One region of the Lysobacter sp. TAB13 genome, then DNA from elsewhere that is predicted to be linked to it. Evidence: riboswitches for the same ligand, from Rfam matches in the RefSeq annotation. Region 1 holds a riboswitch; the other holds the start of a gene.
What was found. A riboswitch is a leader RNA that binds a small molecule or an ion and turns the genes downstream of it on or off. The one in region 1 is predicted to bind cobalamin.

Region 2: it holds a riboswitch for cobalamin, as region 1 does, so the genes downstream of both, btuB (TonB-dependent vitamin B12 receptor) here and AB4Y92_RS01215 (CoA-acylating methylmalonate-semialdehyde dehydrogenase) in region 1, are expected to answer to the same signal.

What each region holds. Positions count from the first base shown of each region.
Region 1 covers NZ_JBFRDR010000001.1:355,237-360,450, reverse strand. The annotation lists gene AB4Y92_RS01225 (hypothetical protein) at 248-1,252, shown strand; gene AB4Y92_RS01220 (hypothetical protein) at 1,360-1,497, opposite strand; cobalamin riboswitch at 1,691-1,910, shown strand; gene AB4Y92_RS01215 (CoA-acylating methylmalonate-semialdehyde dehydrogenase) at 2,051-3,565, shown strand; gene AB4Y92_RS01210 (acyl-CoA dehydrogenase family protein) at 3,577-4,755, shown strand; gene AB4Y92_RS01205 (enoyl-CoA hydratase) at 4,752-5,214, shown strand, end outside.
Region 2 covers NZ_JBFRDR010000012.1:174,801-180,014, forward strand. The annotation lists gene bioD (dethiobiotin synthase) at 1-455, opposite strand, end outside; gene AB4Y92_RS15960 (GAF domain-containing protein) at 605-1,087, shown strand; gene AB4Y92_RS15965 (TfoX/Sxy family protein) at 1,084-1,542, shown strand; cobalamin riboswitch at 1,746-1,996, shown strand; gene btuB (TonB-dependent vitamin B12 receptor) at 2,130-4,004, shown strand; gene AB4Y92_RS15975 (hypothetical protein) at 4,078-4,950, opposite strand; gene AB4Y92_RS15980 (hypothetical protein) at 5,130-5,214, opposite strand, start outside.

The DNA of each region.
Region 1 (5,214 bases):
GAATCGACAAGCGATGTTGACTGTTTCCCGATCGTCCACGGCGTCGCGGCTCGCGGCGGAAGCGGGCGAGGGCGTCGTGAAGTACGCAATCCCGTGTCGCCGCGGTCCACCGCGTTCGCCCGCCGCGCCTGAACGAAGGCCGGCGCGCGCGCGCGACGGGCGTCGCGCGCGCGGAACTCGCTCTATCGTTCTCGTTCCGATGCTTGCGGCCCGGCGCGTGTTTCAGGCCATCACCCCCGAAGGATGAATGAACAAAGCCGCTCCTCCGCAAGATGCCCTGCTGCATGCGAGCGCTTTGCTGATCGCCGTCGCGGTGACGATGTTCACCGGTTGGCTGCTGCTGGACGTGCCGGCACCGGCGCCGACGCAACCGGCCCTGGATGTGGTCCTGATCGAGCGCGTGCCGCCGCCCGTTGAGCCGCCGAGCGAGCCGGACTTCGTACCCATACCCACGCCACGCGACCGCCCGCACGCGCCTTCGCCGGCGAGCGTCGCCGCGAACACGCCCCGGCCCGCGCAACCCGAGCCATCGCCGCCGCGCAAGCAAACCGCAGCAAACACGCCGCCGCCCGCGGCCACCAGCCGCCTATTCAACGCCGACGGCCGCGTCGCGCTGCCGGAATCCGACCCGATGCGCCCGCCGCCCGGCCGCGCGCCGGGCGATCCGGACGATCCCAAATTCGTAGCCGCCAAGAACACCTTCGAACGCCGCAATCCGATCGACGTGCCGCCGACCGGATTCGAATCGGATTGGGCCACCGAAGGCACCCTGGGCAAGGCCTTGCTGGGCAAGGCGACCAAGCGGCTGCAGAAAATCGCCGACGCGATGCCGTTCAAGCGCGACATTCAGCAGGCGCGCGCGCGGCCGCCGCCGCCGGTGCGATTCAATCCGGCGCTGCATGAGCGGCCCTCGGACCTGGGCAGCGAAGCCACCGGCGATGCCTACAAGGCCGCGCCGATCGCGTTCGAGCCCGCGCCGGGCCTGCAAGGCGAGGCCAGCCGCCGCATCCGTCAGGCGATCGGCGAAGTCGAAGCCAGCCACGGCGGCTGCGAGCGCAAGCGGCTGCGCGAGTTGCTGGCGCCGGCGATCGTGCGCGTGGACGAACTTCAGCGCATCGAACGCGCGATGGCCAGCGGCGTCGATCCGATCCGCGCCGAACAACTGCTGCCGCGTTCGGCCGACATGGCCTACGACCAGGCGCGCCGCGCGATCTGGTACGCGAAACAACAATTAGCGACGTGCGCGAGCTGACCCGGGCGGCTTGATCGAGTGCCGACGCATCGGCTGTTCGTTGTTCGCCGCGTTGCCATCGGCGGTGCGGTTACGGCGTTGAAGCGCGCATCGTTAACGCGTGCGATTCAAACGAAGCCGGCGCTGAGCGCATCGATGCGAACCATCGGCGTCTGCATGATCGCAACGATGGCGCTATCGATCTGGCGCCGCAGTAAGGCGATGAACCGGCGCGGGGCGCACATTCGATGCAGCAACGCACGCATCGTCATCGATATGACTATTTGAGCCGCGATGCATGTCATCGCATCGCTTTGTGATCCGCGTGGTGAATCCACCACCGTTCGAGCCGCGTCGATGACTTGACGCCGGCCCGCATCCAGCGCTTGCGTCCGATCTGAACGAACGCGAGCGATGCGCCCGTCGCGATGCGGCTTGTCCGCCCAGGGCCGCAAGCACTACACTTCGCCCGCCACAGGTGCCTTGCACGCCGGTCCATACCGGCGCGCAGGGTGAAACGGGAAGTCGGTGCGGACGTGATCGTCCAATTCCGACGCTGCCCCCGCAACGGTAGGCGAGAACACCCGACGTTGACCACTGCGCTCGCGCGGGAAGGTGTCGGGGTGATGCTTCGGCATCGCTCGCAAGCCCGGAGACCGGCCCGTGGCGGACATCGGGAGATGTCCTCCTCGAGTGTTGCGGCGGGCAACCTGACGGGCTGATTCGATGCGGCGTGCGTCCGCCATCGTTTCGTCTTGTCGCGCGTCTCCGCAGCCCTCGCTTTCGCGGGTGTGCGATACGGAGACCACCATGAACGATATGCATCGCGTTGCGACCGAGGTCGCGACGGTCAAGCTTTTGATCGACGGCGAATTCGTCGAATCCCGCAGCACGCAGTGGCGCGACGTCGTCAATCCGGCCACCCAGGCGGTGCTGGCGCGCGTGCCGATGGCCACGGCCGAGGAAGTGGGCGCGGCGGTGGCTTCGGCCGCACGCGCGTTCAAGACCTGGCGCAAGACCCCGATCGGTGCGCGTGCGCGCATCTTCCTGAAGTATCAGCAGCTGATCCGCGAGCACATGAGCGAGCTCGCCGCGATCCTGACCTCCGAGCAGGGCAAGACCTTGCCCGATGCCGAAGGCGACGTGTTCCGCGGCCTGGAAGTGGTCGAGCACGCCGCGGCGATCGGCAATCTGCAACTGGGCGAGTTGGCCAACAACGTCGCCGGCGGCGTCGATACCTACACCTTGCTGCAACCGCTGGGCGTGTGCGCGGGCATCACGCCGTTCAATTTCCCGGCGATGATTCCGCTGTGGATGTTCCCGATGGCCATCGCCACCGGCAACACCTTCGTGCTCAAGCCGTCCGAGCAGGATCCGCTGGTGACCATGCGTCTGGTCGAACTGGCGCTGCAGGCCGGCGTTCCCAAGGGCGTGCTCAACGTCGTCCACGGCGGCGAGGATGTGGTGAATGCGATCTGCGATCACGCCGATATCCGCGCGGTGTCGTTCGTCGGTTCGACCAAGGTCGGCACCCACGTGTATCGCCGCGCCTCGCTCGCCGGCAAGCGCGTGCAATGCATGATGGGCGCGAAGAATCACGCCATCGTGCTGCCCGACGCGAACAAGGAACAAACCCTCAACGCCATGGCCGGCGCCGCCTTCGGCGCGGCCGGACAGCGCTGCATGGCCGCGTCCACCGTAGTGCTGGTCGGCGAAGCGCGGCAGTGGATTCCGGATCTGGTCGCCAAGGCGCGCACGCTCAAGGTCAACGCCGGCACCGAGCCGGGCACCGACGTGGGTCCGGTGATTTCCTGCGCCGCGCGCGAACGCGTCGAAGGCCTGATCGCCTCGGGCGTGGAGCAGGGCGCGGTGCTGGAACTCGATGGCCGCAATCCCGCCGTGCCCGGTTATCAGCAAGGCAATTTCGTCGGCCCGACGATCTTCTCCGGCGTCGAGCCGGGCATGCGCATCTACCAGGAAGAAATTTTCGGACCGGTGCTGGTGATCCTGGGCGTGGATACGCTGGATGAGGCGATCGCKCTGATCAACGCCAATCCCAACGGCAACGGCACCGCGATCTTCACCCAGTCCGGCGCCGCCGCGCGCAGGTTCCAGGAAGAGATCGACGTCGGCCAGGTCGGCATCAACGTGCCGATTCCGGTGCCGGTTCCGCTGTTCTCGTTCACCGGCTCGCGCGCCTCCAAGCTCGGCGACCTGGGCCCGTACGGCAAGCAGGTGGTGACCTTCTACACCCAGACCAAGACCGTCACCGCGCGCTGGTTCGACGACGAGACCCTGGGTCACGGCGTCAACACCACGATCAGTCTCAAGTGATGGCCGCGGTCATGGACTGGCAGGCCGCGTCGGTGGTGCCGACCGGCCTGAGCGAAGAACAGGCCGCGTACCGCGATGCGGCGCGCGACTTCGCTCTGGCACGGTTAGCGCCGCATGCGGCGCATTGGGACGCGCAAGGCATCTTTCCGCGCGAAGCCATCGCTCAGGCCGGCGAACTCGGCTTCTGCGGCCTGTATGTGGACGAAGCCGCCGGCGGCTCGGGCTTGAGCCGGCTGGACGCGGCGATCGTGTTCGAGGAACTGGCCGCGGTCGATCCGTCCACCGCGGCTTTCATCAGCATCCACAACATGGCGACCTGGATGCTGACCGCGCACGCCGGCGACGCGGTGCGCGAACAATGGGGGCCGGCCCTGGCCAGCGGACGCAGTCTGGCCTCGTATTGCCTGACCGAACCGGGCGCGGGATCGGATGCGGCCTCGCTGAAAACCCGCGCCGTGCGCGATGGCGAGGACTACGTGCTCAACGGCGCGAAGGCTTTCATTTCCGGCGCCGGCGCCACCGACATGCTGGTGGTGATGGCGCGCACCGGCGGCGACGGTGCGCGCGGCATCAGCGCGTTCGCGGTCGCCGCCGACAGCGCCGGCATCGCCTACGGCCGCAAGGAAGAAAAGATGGGCTGGAACAGCCAGCCCACGCGCGGCATCAGCTTCGAGAACGTGCGCGTGCCGGCGCGCAATCTGCTCGGACGCGAAGGCGACGGCTTCAAGATCGCGATGAAGGGGCTCGACGGCGGCCGCATCAACATCGCCAGTTGCTCGCTCGGCGCGGCCCAGGGCGCCTTGGACGCGGCCCGCCGCTACATGGGCGAACGCCGCCAGTTCGGCAAGAAACTCGCCGAGTTCCAGGTGTTGCAGTTCAAGCTCGCCGACATGGCCACGCAACTGATCGCCTCGCGGCAGATGGTGCATACCGCCGCGCGCAAGATCGACGCCGGCAGCAGCGACGCCACCGTGTGGTGCGCGATGGCCAAGCGCTTCGCCACCGACGCCGGTTTCGCCGTGTGCAACGACGCGCTGCAGATCCACGGCGGCTACGGCTACATCCGCGAATACCCGATCGAGCGCCTGCTGCGCGACTGCCGCGTGCACCAGATCCTGGAAGGCACCAACGAAATCATGCGCGTGATCATCGCGCGCCATCTGCTCAACAGCGACGAGGAATTGCGATGAGTCTTGCCGACACCGTCTACACCGGCCTGAAGCTGGAGATCGACGGCCACACCGCCGTGGTCACGCTGAGCAATCCGCCGGCCAACACCTGGACCCGCGACAGCCTCGCCGCCTTGCGCGATCTGGTCCGCGACCTGGACCGCGAGCGCGATATCTACGCCCTGGTGATCACCGGCGAAGGCGAGAAATTCTTCTCGGCCGGCGCCGATCTCAAGCAATTCGCTGGCGGCGACAAGGCCCTGGCGCGCGACGCGGCGCGCCGCTTCGGCGAGGCCTTCGAAGCGCTGAGCGCGTTTCGCGGCGTGTCGATCGCGGCGATCAACGGCTATGCGATGGGCGGCGGGCTCGAATGCGCGCTGGCCTGCGATCTGCGCATCGTCGAAGAACAAGCGCAGCTGGCGCTGCCGGAAGCGACGGTCGGCCTGTTGCCCTGCGCGGGCGGCACCCAGAATCTGCCGC
Region 2 (5,214 bases), on a different contig from region 1:
CCGACCACCAACACCACCGGCAGATCCAGCGCGCGCACCAGATCGATCTGGTCGAGCCGGGCATCGATCGGCGCGGCCCAACCGCCGACGCCTTCCACCACCATCACGTCGGCTTGCGCCCGCAGGCGCGCGTATGCGGCGAGGATCGGCTCCAGGCCGATCTCGATGCCGGCTTCGGCCGCGGCGATCTCCGGCGCCAGCGCCAGCGGCAGCGCGTACGGGTTGACGTCCTCGTAGCGCGGCGTGGGATCGCTGGCGGCCTGCAACAGCAGCGCGTCTTCGTTGCGCCAGCCTTGCGCGCCCGGCTCGCAGCCGCTCGCCACCGGCTTCATGCCGATCGCGCGCGCGCCGAGCGCGCGGATCGCATGCAGCAATGAGGCGCTGACGACGGATTTGCCCACGCCGGTGTCGGTGCCGGTGACGAACAGGCCGGGGAGATAAGCTCGCGGAGGCATCGGGATTCGGGTCCGAAAAGTCGCTGGAGGACGATATGACGGCGGATTGCCGCGCGGAACAGTCTGGCGCTTGTGACTGACCTCGCGCTTTTCCGGCACTGCCGGCTGGCCATGGTAGTCGTGGCGAGCACCACTGCTACACTCCGAAGATGTATACAGCCTCAGCACTTTCGGGCGGAAAGCCCGAGCAGTACGCGCAATTGGTCGAGCAGGCGCGTGCGCTGCTCGACGGTGAGCGCGACCGCGTCGCCAACGCCGCCAACCTGTCGGCCCTGGTCAACCAGTCTCTGCCGCAGCTCAACTGGGTCGGTTTCTATTTCTACGACGGCCGCGAACTGGTGGTCGGCCCGTTCCAGGGCCTGCCCGCCTGCGTGCGCATTCCGCTCGACAAGGGCGTGTGCGGCGCGGCCGCGTCCAGCCGCCAGACCCAGCGCGTCGCCGACGTGCACGACTTCCCCGGCCACATCGCCTGCGACGCGGCCTCGCGTTCGGAAGTGGTGGTGCCGTTGCTGCGGGGCGAGGAGCTGATCGGTGTGTTCGATCTGGACAGCCCGGTGCCGGAACGCTTCGACGCCGACGATCAGGCCGGGCTGGAAGCGCTGGCGCGGGTCTACCTGGAGTCGCTGGCATGACCGCCGCCCCCAAGATGCGCAACATCGGCCCCAAGAGCGCGGCCTGGCTGCGTCAGGTCGGGCTGCGCACGCACGAGGACATCGCCGCCATCGGCACCGTCGAAGCCTTCATGCGGGTCAAGCGCGCCGGCTTCAAACCGACCTTGAACCTGCTGTACGCCATCGAAGGCGCGCTGCTGGACTGCCACTGGCAGGAGATCAGCGAAGAACGCCGCCAGGAGCTGATCCTGGCCGCTGAAGCTGCGACCGCGCTGCTGCCGGCGCCGCGCAACAAGCCGGCGGCCGCGCCGGTGCATACGACGATGCATGCGCAGGAAGAGCGGTTCGATGAGCCGACCGCGTTCGGCGGTGGTCGCGATGACGACGACAACGATCGAGACGACGGCAACGACCGCGACGGTCCGTCGGACGACGACGGGCATGATTCGCACGACGCGGACGATCGCAACGACTGATCCGGGTCGGTCGCGGGTTCGCGGCGCGGCAGGTTGGGCCGCGCGCCCTCATCCGCCCCTTCGGGGCACCTTCTCCCGCAAGCGGTAGAAGGGCTCTGCATTCGACTGAGCAATTCGCCGTTAACGCCCCTCGCCCGCTTGCGGCAGAGGGGCCGGGGTGAGGGCAGCCCCGCCACTCAGGCGCCCCGCCCCTACATCGCGTACACTGCGCCCCGCTTCGAGGTGACCCCACGGCTGCTGCCGCCGGGGTTGAAACGGGAAGCCGGTGACGCGCTCAGGTCCGGTCGGACGATCCGACCCGCCCCGCCCATTCCGGCACTGCCCCCGCAACGGTAAGCAAGTCAGGTCGCGGCCACCGCCACTGTGCACAGGCACGGGAAGGCGCCGCGTCCGGGAGTCGATCGCATCGGCTCCGCTTGCGAGTCCGGAGACCGGCCTCGGTGCGCCACAGGTTGCGATGCGGAGGGCATTGCGGCGGCTGCAGCGCCTTTGCGCGCTCGTTTCGCTGCCCGCACGTCCCTTCCCCGCCGCCGCCCATCAGCCGTTGTCGCCACGCGCTGGATCGCGCGTGCGTTGGAGTCATACACATGCGTTGCCTGAATCTGTCCCTCGCCATTGCCTGCGCCCTGCCGGCCACCGCTCTCGCCGCGCCCGCCGGCGGCGCCACCGATCTCGATGAGGTCGTGGTCACCGCCAACCGCACCGCGGTCAGCGTCAACGACCTGCTGACCCCGGTCGAGGTGCTGGACCGCGCCGACATCGAACGCAGCCAGGCGCGCGATCTCAACGATCTGCTGCGCGGCCGCGCCGGCATCACCATCGCCAACCAGGGCGGCGCCGGCAAGCTGACCACGCTGTTCCTGCGCGGCAGCGAATCCGACCACGTGCTGGTGCTGGTGGACGGCATCCGCATCGGCTCGCCGACCTCGGGCCTGGCCGCGCTGCAGGATCTGCCGCTGGAACTGATCGACCGCATCGAAATCGTGCGCGGCCCGCGTTCGAGCCTGTACGGCGCCGACGCCATCGGCGGCGTGATCCAGGTGTTCACCCGCCGCGAGCAGCAAGGCTTCGCCCCGCGCGTGCACGTCGGCGGCGGCAGCAACGGCACCATCGAATACGGCAGCGGCTTCGGCGGACGCGGCGGACGCGGCTGGTTCGGCGCCGACTACAGTTTCCGCAAGACCCAGGGCATCAACGCCTGCCGCGGCGCCGGCTTCCCGGTGTTCGCCGGCTGCTTCACCGACGAGCCCGATCGCGACGGCTACGAGAGCCACGCGCTGTCGCTTCGCGGCGGCGTCGAGATCAACGAGCAGTGGAGCATCGAAGGCCAGGCGCTGCGCGCGGAAGGCCAGAACGAGTACGACGGCAGCTTCGGCAATTATTCCGAGACGGTGCAGCAAGTGATCGGCGGCAAGGTCGATTGGCGTCCCTCCGAATCGGTGCACGTGCAGTTGACCGCCGGCCGCAACGTCGACGCCTCGGAAAATTACCTGGTCGGCGGCCTCGTCGGCCCGGCCAACACCACCTCGCGCGCGCGCGTCGGCCACTTCGATACCGATCGCGACAGCGCGACCTTGCAGGCCGACTTCACCCTCGCCGAAGGCCACTTGCTGACCGCCGGTTTCGATTGGCTGCGCGACCGCGTCGACAGCGACACCTCCTACGACGAGACCGATCGCGACAACAAGGCCGGCTTCGTCCAGTACCAGGGCCGTTTCGGCAACCAGTCCTTCGAAGCCAGCGTGCGCCGCGACGATAACGAGCAGTTCGGCGGCCATACCACCGGCGGCGCCGCGTGGGGCCTGAACTTCGCCGAGAGCTGGCGCGTGACCGTGGGTTACGGCACCGCGTTCAAGGCGCCGACTTTCAACGAGCTGTACTTCCCGTTCTTCGGCAACGCCAATCTGAAGCCGGAAGAGTCCAAGACCTGGGAAATCGGCCTTGCCTACCGCGGCGACGGCTTCAACGCGCGCATCGACGGTTTCGATACCCGCGTCGATCAGCTGATCACCTTCGATTCGGCGATCAACCTGCCGAACAACATCGAACGCGCGCGCATGCGCGGCGCCGAGATCGGTATCGACACGACCTTCGCCGACTGGACCCTGGCGGCGAGCGCGAGCTATCTGGACACCGAGAACCGCGTCGGCTTCTTCCGCGGCAACGACCTGCCGCGCCGCGCCAAGCACAGCGCGCGCATCGATCTGGATCGCGCCTTCGGCAAGTTCCGCATCGGCGCGACCGCGGTGGGTTACGGCTCGCGTTACGACGACGTCGCCAACAGCGTGCGCGTCGGCGGCTACGGCACCATGGACCTGCGCGCCGAGTACGCGATCAGCGATTCGCTGAGCCTGCAGGCGCGCGTGGCCAACGTGTTCGACCGCGAGTACGAGACCGTGTCGTACTACAACCAGCCCGGCCGCGAGTGGTTCCTGACCCTGCGTTACGCGCCCAAGCCCTGATAGTTGCGCCGATCGCTACGCGCGATGGTTCGAAACGAAGCCCGGCATCGCCGGGCTTCGTTTTTTGGCGCGGTCAATCGAACACGCTGCACGTCAGCTCGGATTCGAAATCCCCGATCCAGTGCGGCAACGGTTTGGGAATCCGCGCCTCGCCCATCTCGCGCGCCCAGCCGCGCAGGCGCGCGAGCTCCGGCGAGCGCCACACCGCGACGCCGTAGGGACTCGAACACACCCGATGCTCCGGATGCGTACTGCGCAATTCCGCGTTCGCGCCCCAACCGGTCGCCGCGGCCGCGCTATGCAGTTCGTGCAAATCCTGCGCGCCGGATTTCGCCGCATGCTCCAGCGCCAGCACCAGCTCGACCGGATCGGGATAGAACGGCGACAAACTGCTCGCACGCAATTCATCGTCGCCGGCCCAATGCAGGGCCGCGTCGAGCATCTGCGTGGCTTCGCGCACGCCGGGCAGATGCGACATGCCGATCGCAGCGAGGAAGCCGAGGACGTTCGCGGTGGCGGTGCAATCGACCATATCGAAAGCCGCGCCTTCGCGGCTCCAGGTCGAGAACGTGCCGACGCGCAGCCACGGCGGGCGCAGCGCGGGAAAGCGCGCGATACGCCGCCGCGCGATGGTCATGCAGGCGGTGCGGCGCGCATCGTCCAGGCCAATGCGCCCGGCATGCAGCAATTCCAGCGCCATGATCGCGGTGTCGTCGACATCGTCGGGCAACACCGGCGCCCAGTCGGGTTGCGCATCTTCGGGCCAGAAACGGAAACCGCCGCGGGCGGATCGGCACGCCTGCAGGGTATCGAGCATCGCGCCCGGCACGGGCAACCCGTGGCGACGCAGCGCGCGCACGCCCAATGCGGTCACGAAACCGTTGCGGTCGCGGCGTTGTTGCCCGCCCTGGCCGACCTGGCTTTCGATCAGATAGGCGCTGCGCATGTAATCGACTGCGCCGGACCCGATCGCGATGTCCTGTTCGCACGCGGCAACGTCGAAGCGCGCGCTGCGCTCGCGACCGGACCCGCGGTGCGGACTCGCGTCATTGGCTTTGTTCACGCCACGCATGGTGATCGCTCCATCGATCGAAGGCTCCCGCATTGCGCACCCGCTCGCCCGCTTCACGTCGGCCGCAAACCGCATTGCACCCAGGTGTTGCCGGCGATGTCCGCACCGACGCCGACCATACCGTGACGCCAGCGGCCG